Regions from separate parts of the Neobacillus sp. S1115 genome, predicted to be linked through region 1. Evidence: a T-box and tRNA genes for the amino acid it is inferred to sense, from the RefSeq annotation. Region 1 holds a T-box; the other holds one or more tRNA genes.
The links. The T-box of region 1 lies ahead of trpS (tryptophan--tRNA ligase). A T-box ahead of a tRNA ligase gene usually reads a tRNA of that ligase, here a tRNA-Trp.
Positions count from the first base shown of each region.

Region 2: it encodes a tRNA-Trp, which carries the amino acid that the T-box ahead of trpS (tryptophan--tRNA ligase) is inferred to sense. The anticodon was not compared.

Region 1 covers NZ_AP038275.1:1,719,338-1,723,752, forward strand. Annotated here, with positions in the region: gene ACZ5B7_RS08425 (YjbA family protein) at 104-850, shown strand; gene trpS (tryptophan--tRNA ligase) at 905-1,894, opposite strand; T-box leader at 1,943-2,161, opposite strand; gene ACZ5B7_RS08435 (peptide ABC transporter substrate-binding protein) at 2,786-4,415, shown strand, end outside.
Region 2 covers NZ_AP038275.1:4,173,165-4,177,579, reverse strand. Annotated here, with positions in the region: rRNA gene ACZ5B7_RS20200 (23S ribosomal RNA) at 1-1,911, shown strand, start outside; tRNA gene ACZ5B7_RS20195 (tRNA-Leu) at 2,158-2,244, shown strand; tRNA gene ACZ5B7_RS20190 (tRNA-Gly) at 2,258-2,332, shown strand; tRNA gene ACZ5B7_RS20185 (tRNA-Leu) at 2,338-2,426, shown strand; tRNA gene ACZ5B7_RS20180 (tRNA-Ala) at 2,525-2,600, shown strand; tRNA gene ACZ5B7_RS20175 (tRNA-Met) at 2,619-2,692, shown strand; tRNA gene ACZ5B7_RS20170 (tRNA-Tyr) at 2,718-2,802, shown strand; tRNA gene ACZ5B7_RS20165 (tRNA-Trp) at 2,808-2,878, shown strand; gene ACZ5B7_RS20160 (NUDIX hydrolase) at 3,016-3,783, shown strand; tRNA gene ACZ5B7_RS20155 (tRNA-Ile) at 3,937-4,010, shown strand; gene mutM (bifunctional DNA-formamidopyrimidine glycosylase/DNA-(apurinic or apyrimidinic site) lyase) at 4,118-4,415, shown strand, end outside.

The DNA.
Region 1 (4,415 bases):
ATTAATATAAATGCAAAGGAGCAAAATGTATATAAAGGAATAATTTAACTGTAGCCTGCCCATACTGATTGACAAACAGTTTCTTGAAGTGAGGGATTATACAATGTTATATCTTCATGATGTATGGGTGAATTGGTTTGAAGGAGAAGAAAACGGTTATAATGTCTGCCACTTCCACGAATGGCGCAAGGATGACGGAGTTGAACTACTTGACCAAGTACCGCTGCTAAAAGTGGAGCCAATTCTTTTTAACTATATTGAAAATGATTTATCTGAATTGCCACAACAGCTTCTAGATGATATTTTTCAAAAAGCGTATTTAAGAAAAAACCATGAACGGATCCAATTGGATTACTGCTTTGTGGTAACCGATGGGGTAGGAATTCTTGCTGTTGATACGATTGGCTATAATATTCCGATTCGAAAAAGCCGGTTAATACCAAGACAGGAACAGCTCGTGTACGAAATGATCAGCAATCATGAACCAAAAGAATTTGTATTTTATAATCAGTCGAGCAAAAAGGACTTCCATATTCTTTCTCCAGAGCCTACGTTAATGCTGGGCTTGACAAGAAAAGAACGGCAGATAAAGCAGCTTCTGTTTATGGCTTTAGATCAGTTGTTTTCATCGAATAATGAAGCGGAGATTCGTTATTGGTTTACTGAGTGGTGCCCAGAACGCTACCAAACAATCCAAGAACTGAATTTTGCTGATGCCTGGGAACAACTTTATGAAGAAATCAAATTTGGCTGGTCTAAAAAACACGAAATCTTTTGTGAAAATTTAATAAAGGGACAGCCATTTTTTGAGAAGCTTTGGGAAATGGAACACGGTCCAAAGGTAAACTAAAAGCCTGGCCCAAAAGGAATATAATTCATTCCTTTTGCGGTTCAGGCTTTTTTACTATTTGCGCTTTCTTCCAAGACCCATTGCATTTTCCATTTTCTTTAAGGTAAGGCTTGCAATTTTATTTGCTTTCTCTGCACCAAGGTCTAATATTTCATCTAATTCATTTGATTCCATTAATTCATAGTATTTATCTTGGATTGGTTTAAATGCATTAATAACAACATTGGCCAAATCACCCTTAAAGTCCCCATACCCTTTTCCATGGTACATCTCTTCAAGTTCAGCAATAGTCTTATTTCCTAAGATAGTGTATATGGATAAAAGGTTTGAAATACCTGGTTTATTTTCTTTGTCATACTTAACAATTCCTTCTGAATCGGTCACAGCACTTTTAATTTTCTTTTCAATTTGTTTTGGGTCATCAAGCAATGCAAGGAATGCTTTTTGGTTCGGATCGGATTTGCTCATTTTCTTAGTCGGGTCCTGCAAGGACATAATACGGGCACCGACCTCCGGAATGCGCACTTCTGGTATCGTGAGTATTTCTCTATATTTTTTATTGAATCTTTCGGCAAGGTCACGTGTAAGCTCTAAATGTTGTTTTTGGTCTTCTCCTACTGGAACAAGGTCAGCATTATACAATAAAATATCTGCGGCCATTAATGGAGGGTAGGTTAATAAACTTGCAGATACAGCCTCTTTTCCTGCTGATTTATCCTTAAATTGGGTCATACGCTCCAATTCCCCGATATAGGACACGCATTGCATTAACCATCCGGCTTGAGCATGAGCGGGAACTTCTGATTGGATAAATAATGTCGCTTTTTCCGGATCGATTCCTACTGCAATATACAAGGCAGCCAAGCTGCGGATGTTCTTTCTCAAAGTTGCGGGATCTTGCGGGACAGTTATTGCATGCTGGTCAACGATGCAGAAGTAGCAATTATATTCATTCTGCAGCTCCACGAATTGCTTAAGTGCACCAATATAGTTACCAAGTGTAATTGTTCCACTTGGCTGAATTCCCGAAAATATTGTTTTCATAAATAATCCTCCTAAACAAATAGATAAAAAAAGCCATTCATCCCCAAAGATAGGGACGAATGGCTCGCGGTACCACCCTAATTACTCAAAAAAATGAGTCACTTTAAAACCCTTTAACGCGGGGAACGTCTACTCTTACTTTTCCTCTTATAAAGGCTCAGAAAGAAGCTCCAAAGTCCATTCCGTATTTCTTTGTGTTTGTTTCCACCACCCACAAACTCTCTAAAACAAAGGACGATACGTACTACTCTTTTTCAATGCTTTTTTACTGTTATTTAATTATTTCCCATTATAAATGATTTACATATTTCATTTCAAGTCAGTAAAACATAATAAACAACAAGGGCAATGACCATAAAAAGGCCATTTATAATTGCATAAAAAAGGAAGGGATTTTTATTAATCGTGACAAGTTCTGATAAACCGGGAACATCCTCGAATCTCCGTTTATTAGTCCTAAACGATAGTACAAAGTTGAAGGACTTGAAAATCGCATCATAAAAACCACTTTGAATGGTAAAAATGAGAAAAAAAGAAAGGAGAAGAGCAAATGAGATATAAAAAGATATATTGATATAGCTAACAATAGAAATTTCGCCGTAAAAAATAAAGGATAAAATGAAAATGGAAAGCTGTGTAAACGCTACCAATATTACACTTTTATTAGGGGAAAATTTCACTTTTATTCCTCCGAAACGTTGTAATGTAAGGTTTTATAACCCGAAAAAACCTTTATAAATATAAATTATAACATAGTAAATTGTAATTCATACGTAAGATTGTCTTGAAAATGTAAATTAATTTTCAAAAAGTAATGTACAAGAGAATGAAAATATGTATAATAGAGAATGTAGTAATTTTTCAGAATAATAGAAAAGGGAGGTCTACATAGTGAAGAAATCAAAACTTTCACTACTTTTAGTGTTATCGCTAGTGCTTAGCATGTTTTTAGCAGCATGTTCCGGCGGCGGTGATAAGAAAGAAACTGGTAAAAATGAAGGCAAAAATAATGCTGGTACTGAGAAATTAGCTGATAAACAAGAACTAAACGTTCTTGAATCTGCTGAAATTCCAACAATGGACAGCGTTATGGCACAAGACGTATTGGCTTTTACAACACTTAATGCTACAAACGAAGGCCTATATCGTTTAGATCCAGATCAAAAAGTTATTCCTGGTGTCGCTGATGGCATGCCAACTTATAATGATGACAAAACTGTTCTCACTATCAAATTGAAAAAAGATGTAAAATGGTCAAACGGTGACCCTGTTACCGCAAATGACTTTGTATTTGCATGGAGACGTGCAATCAATCCAGAACAAGCTTCTCCATATGGTCCATATTTCATGGAAGGTAAAATCAAAAATGCCTCTGAAATTGTTGCGGGAAAAGCTAAGCTTGAAGATTTAGGTATCAAAGCATTAGACGACAATACTCTAGAAATTACTCTAGTAAGAGCTCTTCCATATATTGAATCATACTTAACATTCCCGCTTTTCAGCCCACAAAACGAAAAGTTTGTTACAGAACAAGGTGCTGATTATGCAAAAGATGCTGCGCATTTACTTTTCAATGGTCCATTTAAATTGACTAAGTGGGCTGGCCCAACAGGAACTGAATGGGTATTAGAAAAAAATGCAGACTATTGGAATGCAAAAGAAGTTACGTTAGAAAAGATTAATTTCAACGTATCTAAAGATCCACAGGCTTCTGCAAATGCATACACTGCTGGCGAAGCTGATATTACACCAAAACTTGCACAAGCAGCAATCCTTTCACAATTTGAAGGAGCAAAAGATTTACTTCGTTACCAAGAGCCATCCATCTGGTGGTTGAAAATGAATGAAAAGAACCCAGCTTTGAAAAATGTTAATATCCGTAAAGCAATTGCTCTATCTGTAGACAAAAAAGCTTTAGTTGAAGATGTATTAGCAAACGGCTCAGTTGCAGCTGATTACCTTGTACCAAAAGGCTTCTCATTTTTAGATGGGAAAGATTTCCGCGAAACTGCTGGAACCTACCTAAAATCTAATAAAGCAGAAGCTAAAAAGCTTTGGGAAAAAGGACTTGCAGAAACTGGTCTTAAAGATGTAAGCTTTACTTATGTTGGCCAAGATACTGAATCATCAAAAGTTACTGATGCTTTCATTAAGGACCAATTGGAGAAAAATCTACCTGGATTAAAGATTACAATTGAATCAGTTCCATTTAAAATTCGAATTGCTCGTGAAGATGCCGAAGATTATGATTTGTTAATGGGCGGTTGGGGACCTGACTATGCTGACCCAATGACATACATGGATCTTTGGGTAACTGGCGGCGGACAAAACCATATGAGTTATAGTAATCCTGAATTTGATAAGCTAATCAAAGCAGCTAACGAAGACCTTGTTGCTAAACCACAAGAGCGTTGGAAAGCACTTCAATCTGCTGAAAAGATCTTGTTAGAGGACGATGCAGCTATTGCACCACTTTATCAACGTTCTGTAAACATCTTGATCAATCCAAAAGTTAAAGGTT
Region 2 (4,415 bases), 2.5 Mb from region 1:
AACAGCCCAGACCACCAGCTAAGGTCCCAAAGTATACGTTAAGTGGAAAAGGATGTGGAGTTGCTTAGACAACCAGGATGTTGGCTTAGAAGCAGCCACCATTTAAAGAGTGCGTAATAGCTCACTGGTCGAGTGACTCTGCGCCGAAAATGTACCGGGGCTAAACGTATCACCGAAGCTGTGGGTGGACACCTCATGGTGTCCGCGGTAGGAGAGCGTTCTAAGGGCGTTGAAGCTAGACCGTAAGGACTGGTGGAGCGCTTAGAAGTGAGAATGCCGGTATGAGTAGCGAAAGATGAGTGAGAATCTCATCCACCGTATGCCTAAGGTTTCCTGAGGAAGGCTCGTCCGCTCAGGGTTAGTCGGGACCTAAGCCGAGGCCGAAAGGCGTAGGCGATGGACAACAGGTTGATATTCCTGTACCACCTCTTTATCGTTTGAGTGATGGGGGGACGCAGGAGGATAGGGTAAGCGCACTGCTGGATATGTGCGTGCAAGCAGTTAGGCTGGTGAATAGGAAAATCCGTTCACCGAACAGGCTCGAGCTGTGATGCCGAGGGAATTATAGTACCGAAGTTCCTGATTCCACACTGCCAAGAAAAGCCTCTAGCGAGATAAAAGGTGCCCGTACCGCAAACCGACACAGGTAGGCGAGGAGAGAATCCTAAGGTGAGCGAGAGAACTCTCGTTAAGGAACTCGGCAAAATGACCCCGTAACTTCGGGAGAAGGGGTGCTTTTTGGGGTGAATAGCCCCGAAGAGCCGCAGTGAATAGGCCCAGGCGACTGTTTAGCAAAAACACAGGTCTCTGCAAAGCCGCAAGGCGAAGTATAGGGGCTGACGCCTGCCCGGTGCTGGAAGGTTAAGAGGAGGGGTTAGCGTAAGCGAAGCTCTGAATCGAAGCCCCAGTAAACGGCGGCCGTAACTATAACGGTCCTAAGGTAGCGAAATTCCTTGTCGGGTAAGTTCCGACCCGCACGAAAGGCGTAACGATCTGGGCACTGTCTCAACGAGAGACTCGGTGAAATTATAGTACCTGTGAAGATGCAGGTTACCCGCGACAGGACGGAAAGACCCCATGGAGCTTTACTGTAGCCTGATATTGAATTTTGGTACAGCTTGTACAGGATAGGTAGGAGCCTGAGATGCCGGAGCGCCAGCTTCGGTGGAGGCGTCGGTGGGATACTACCCTGGCTGTATTGAAATTCTAACCCGCACCCCTGATCGGGGTGGGAGACAGTGTCAGGTGGGCAGTTTGACTGGGGCGGTCGCCTCCTAAAGTGTAACGGAGGCGCCCAAAGGTTCCCTCAGAATGGTTGGAAATCATTCGCAGAGTGTAAAGGCACAAGGGAGCTTGACTGCGAGACCTACAAGTCGAGCAGGGACGAAAGTCGGGCTTAGTGATCCGGTGGTTCCGCATGGAAGGGCCATCGCTCAACGGATAAAAGCTACCCTGGGGATAACAGGCTTATCTCCCCCAAGAGTCCACATCGACGGGGAGGTTTGGCACCTCGATGTCGGCTCATCGCATCCTGGGGCTGTAGTCGGTCCCAAGGGTTGGGCTGTTCGCCCATTAAAGCGGTACGCGAGCTGGGTTCAGAACGTCGTGAGACAGTTCGGTCCCTATCCGTCGTGGGCGCAGGAAATTTGAGAGGAGCTGTCCTTAGTACGAGAGGACCGGGATGGACGCACCGCTGGTGTACCAGTTGTCTTGCCAAAGGCATCGCTGGGTAGCTATGTGCGGACGGGATAAGTGCTGAAAGCATCTAAGCATGAAGCCCCCCTCTAGATGAGATTTCCCATAGCGTCAAGCTAGTAAGATCCCTGAAAGATGATCAGGTTGATAGGTCAGAGGTGGAAGCGCGGTGACGTGTGGAGCTGACTGATACTAATCGATCGAGGACTTAACCAAAATCGAAAAGCGGAAGCGGCCGGTTAGCAACGTATGGCCTGGAGGACTTTGACTGAGATAAAGGAAACACGATGAGCGAAGCGAATCGATGTTGACTTATCGTAGGGAAAAGACCGAAGGACACTAGTTGCTGGACGCTGGAGCTAGACAATTATCAATGTAAAATGGTAACTCGTTCTTATCATACTTCTTCTTTATTATCTAGTTTTGAGGGAATGAAATCCCAATAATCAATATTATTACTTTGCGGGTGTGGCGGAATCGGCAGACGCGCTAGATTCAGGTTCTAGTGGTAGTAATACCGTATGGGTTCAAGTCCCTTTACCCGCACCAAAAAGATCAAAATGCGGAAGTAGTTCAGTGGTAGAACACCACCTTGCCAAGGTGGGGGTCGCGGGTTCGAATCCCGTCTTCCGCTCCAAACATGCCGGGGTGGCGGAACTGGCAGACGCACAGGACTTAAAATCCTGCGGTAGGTGACTACCGTACCGGTTCGATTCCGGTCCTCGGCACCATTTTCATTACGGGAAATAGCTTAGCTTGGTAAAGCACTACGTTCGGGATGTACGGGTTGTTAACTTCGAATCCTGTTTACCCGATTATCTAAAAGTATGGGGCCTTAGCTCAGCTGGGAGAGCGCCTGCTTTGCACGCAGGAGGTCAGCGGTTCGATCCCGCTAGGCTCCACCATTTTCATATTTTATTTTTGGCGGTGTAGCTCAGCTGGCTAGAGCGTACGGTTCATACCCGTAAGGTCGGGGGTTCGATCCCCTCCGCCGCTATTATTTTTTTTGCAAAATTTATAATGGAGGGGTAGCGAAGTGGCTAAACGCGGCGGACTGTAAATCCGCTCCCTCAGGGTTCGGCGGTTCGAATCCGTCCCCCTCCACCATTTATAGGGGCATAGTTTAAAGGTAGAACTAAGGTCTCCAAAACCTTCAGTGTGGGTTCGATTCCTACTGCCCCTGTCTATAGATTTTAAAAAGAACGCCTTCTGAATATTTTCAGGAAGGCGTTTTTTGTGCTAAATTGTATTGAACTAACAAATGGAACCTATTTCATTAAAACGCGTAAACTGGTGTAATTCAATGAAAAGGGGAAAAAAATGTTTTATGTAAGAGAAGTTTATCTGCTTGTTCCTGATAAGGTAAGTGATTTCAATGAAATTTTTGATGAACTTATTTATCCGGCTAAAATAAAAAGTGGGGCAAAAATTATCGGCCGCTGGATGACAAAAGGGAAAGAGGAAGTAACGATTATCTGGGAGTATCCGAGTCATAAAGAATATATAAAAATTGAAGAGCGTGTTATTAAAGATGAGTTGTATAAACAATTACAAAACCGCATTTCAAGTATAGACGAAATTTTTATAGATACTCGAAAAGACTATTTATCTTCATTGGGGGAATATACAAAAACAAAACAGACGATAACGGTTAGTGGGTATATTACAAATGAGAACCAAGAAACTTTATTAGTAAAAACGTATTGGAGAGCAGATACGTGGGAACTTCCTGGTGGTGGCGTTGATGAAGGAGAAACTTTAGACATGGCACTTGTTCGGGAGATTTTTGAGGAAACAGGCATTCAAGTTGAGTTGATTGGAGTATCGGGTGTGTATTCAAATGGAAGTACTGTTTCAATTGTTTTTCTTGGAAAGTATGCAGGCGGTGAGCCTAAAACATCCAAGGAGACCAAGGAAGTTCGATTCGTCAAACTCGATTCTTCCAATGTTTCACACTATATTAAGAGAGGTAAATTTATTCCCAGGGTGAAAGATGCAATGGAGGGAAATTGGGCTCCCTATGAAGCTTTCAAGGTCCGTCCATATGAATTATTAAAAAGAATGGAAGGTAATTTTGAAAAGGATTAAGTAATGTGCTGCCCGATTGACGCTGTGAACCTATTATAAATTTCTATTCAGCGCGCCAATTATCAAAATAATGAAAAAGACTGTGATATTTATCGACAATTAAAAGAATTCCTGTTATAATTATATACGTCTTTGATAATTATTTTTTATTATGGGCCTATAGCTCAGCTGGTTAGAGCGCACGCCTGATAAGCGTGAGGTCGATGGTTCAAGTCCATTTAGGCCCACTTCAATAGAGTAACTGTTTAAAACCGAGTCGATATGATTCGGTTTTTTTATTTGATTTTACCCGTTTTGGATAGCATAAAGGAAAAGAGTTTTGGAGGAAGACATTATGCCTGAACTGCCGGAAATGGAAAACTATAAGATTCTTTTAAGCCAAATGATTGCAGGTAAAACCATTACCGATGTCCAAGTTAACCGTGAAAAATCAATAAATGTGAATCCCGAACTTTTTAAAAGAACCGTACTTAATCAAAAAATAACCACCATCAATCGAAGGGGGAAACACCTTCTTTTTCAACTCCAAAATGGGCAGGTTCTGTTATTGCATCTAATGCTCGGCGGATGGATGTTTTATGGACAGGAAGCAGATAAACCTAAACGAACGATACAGGTTCAGCTTTCTTTCG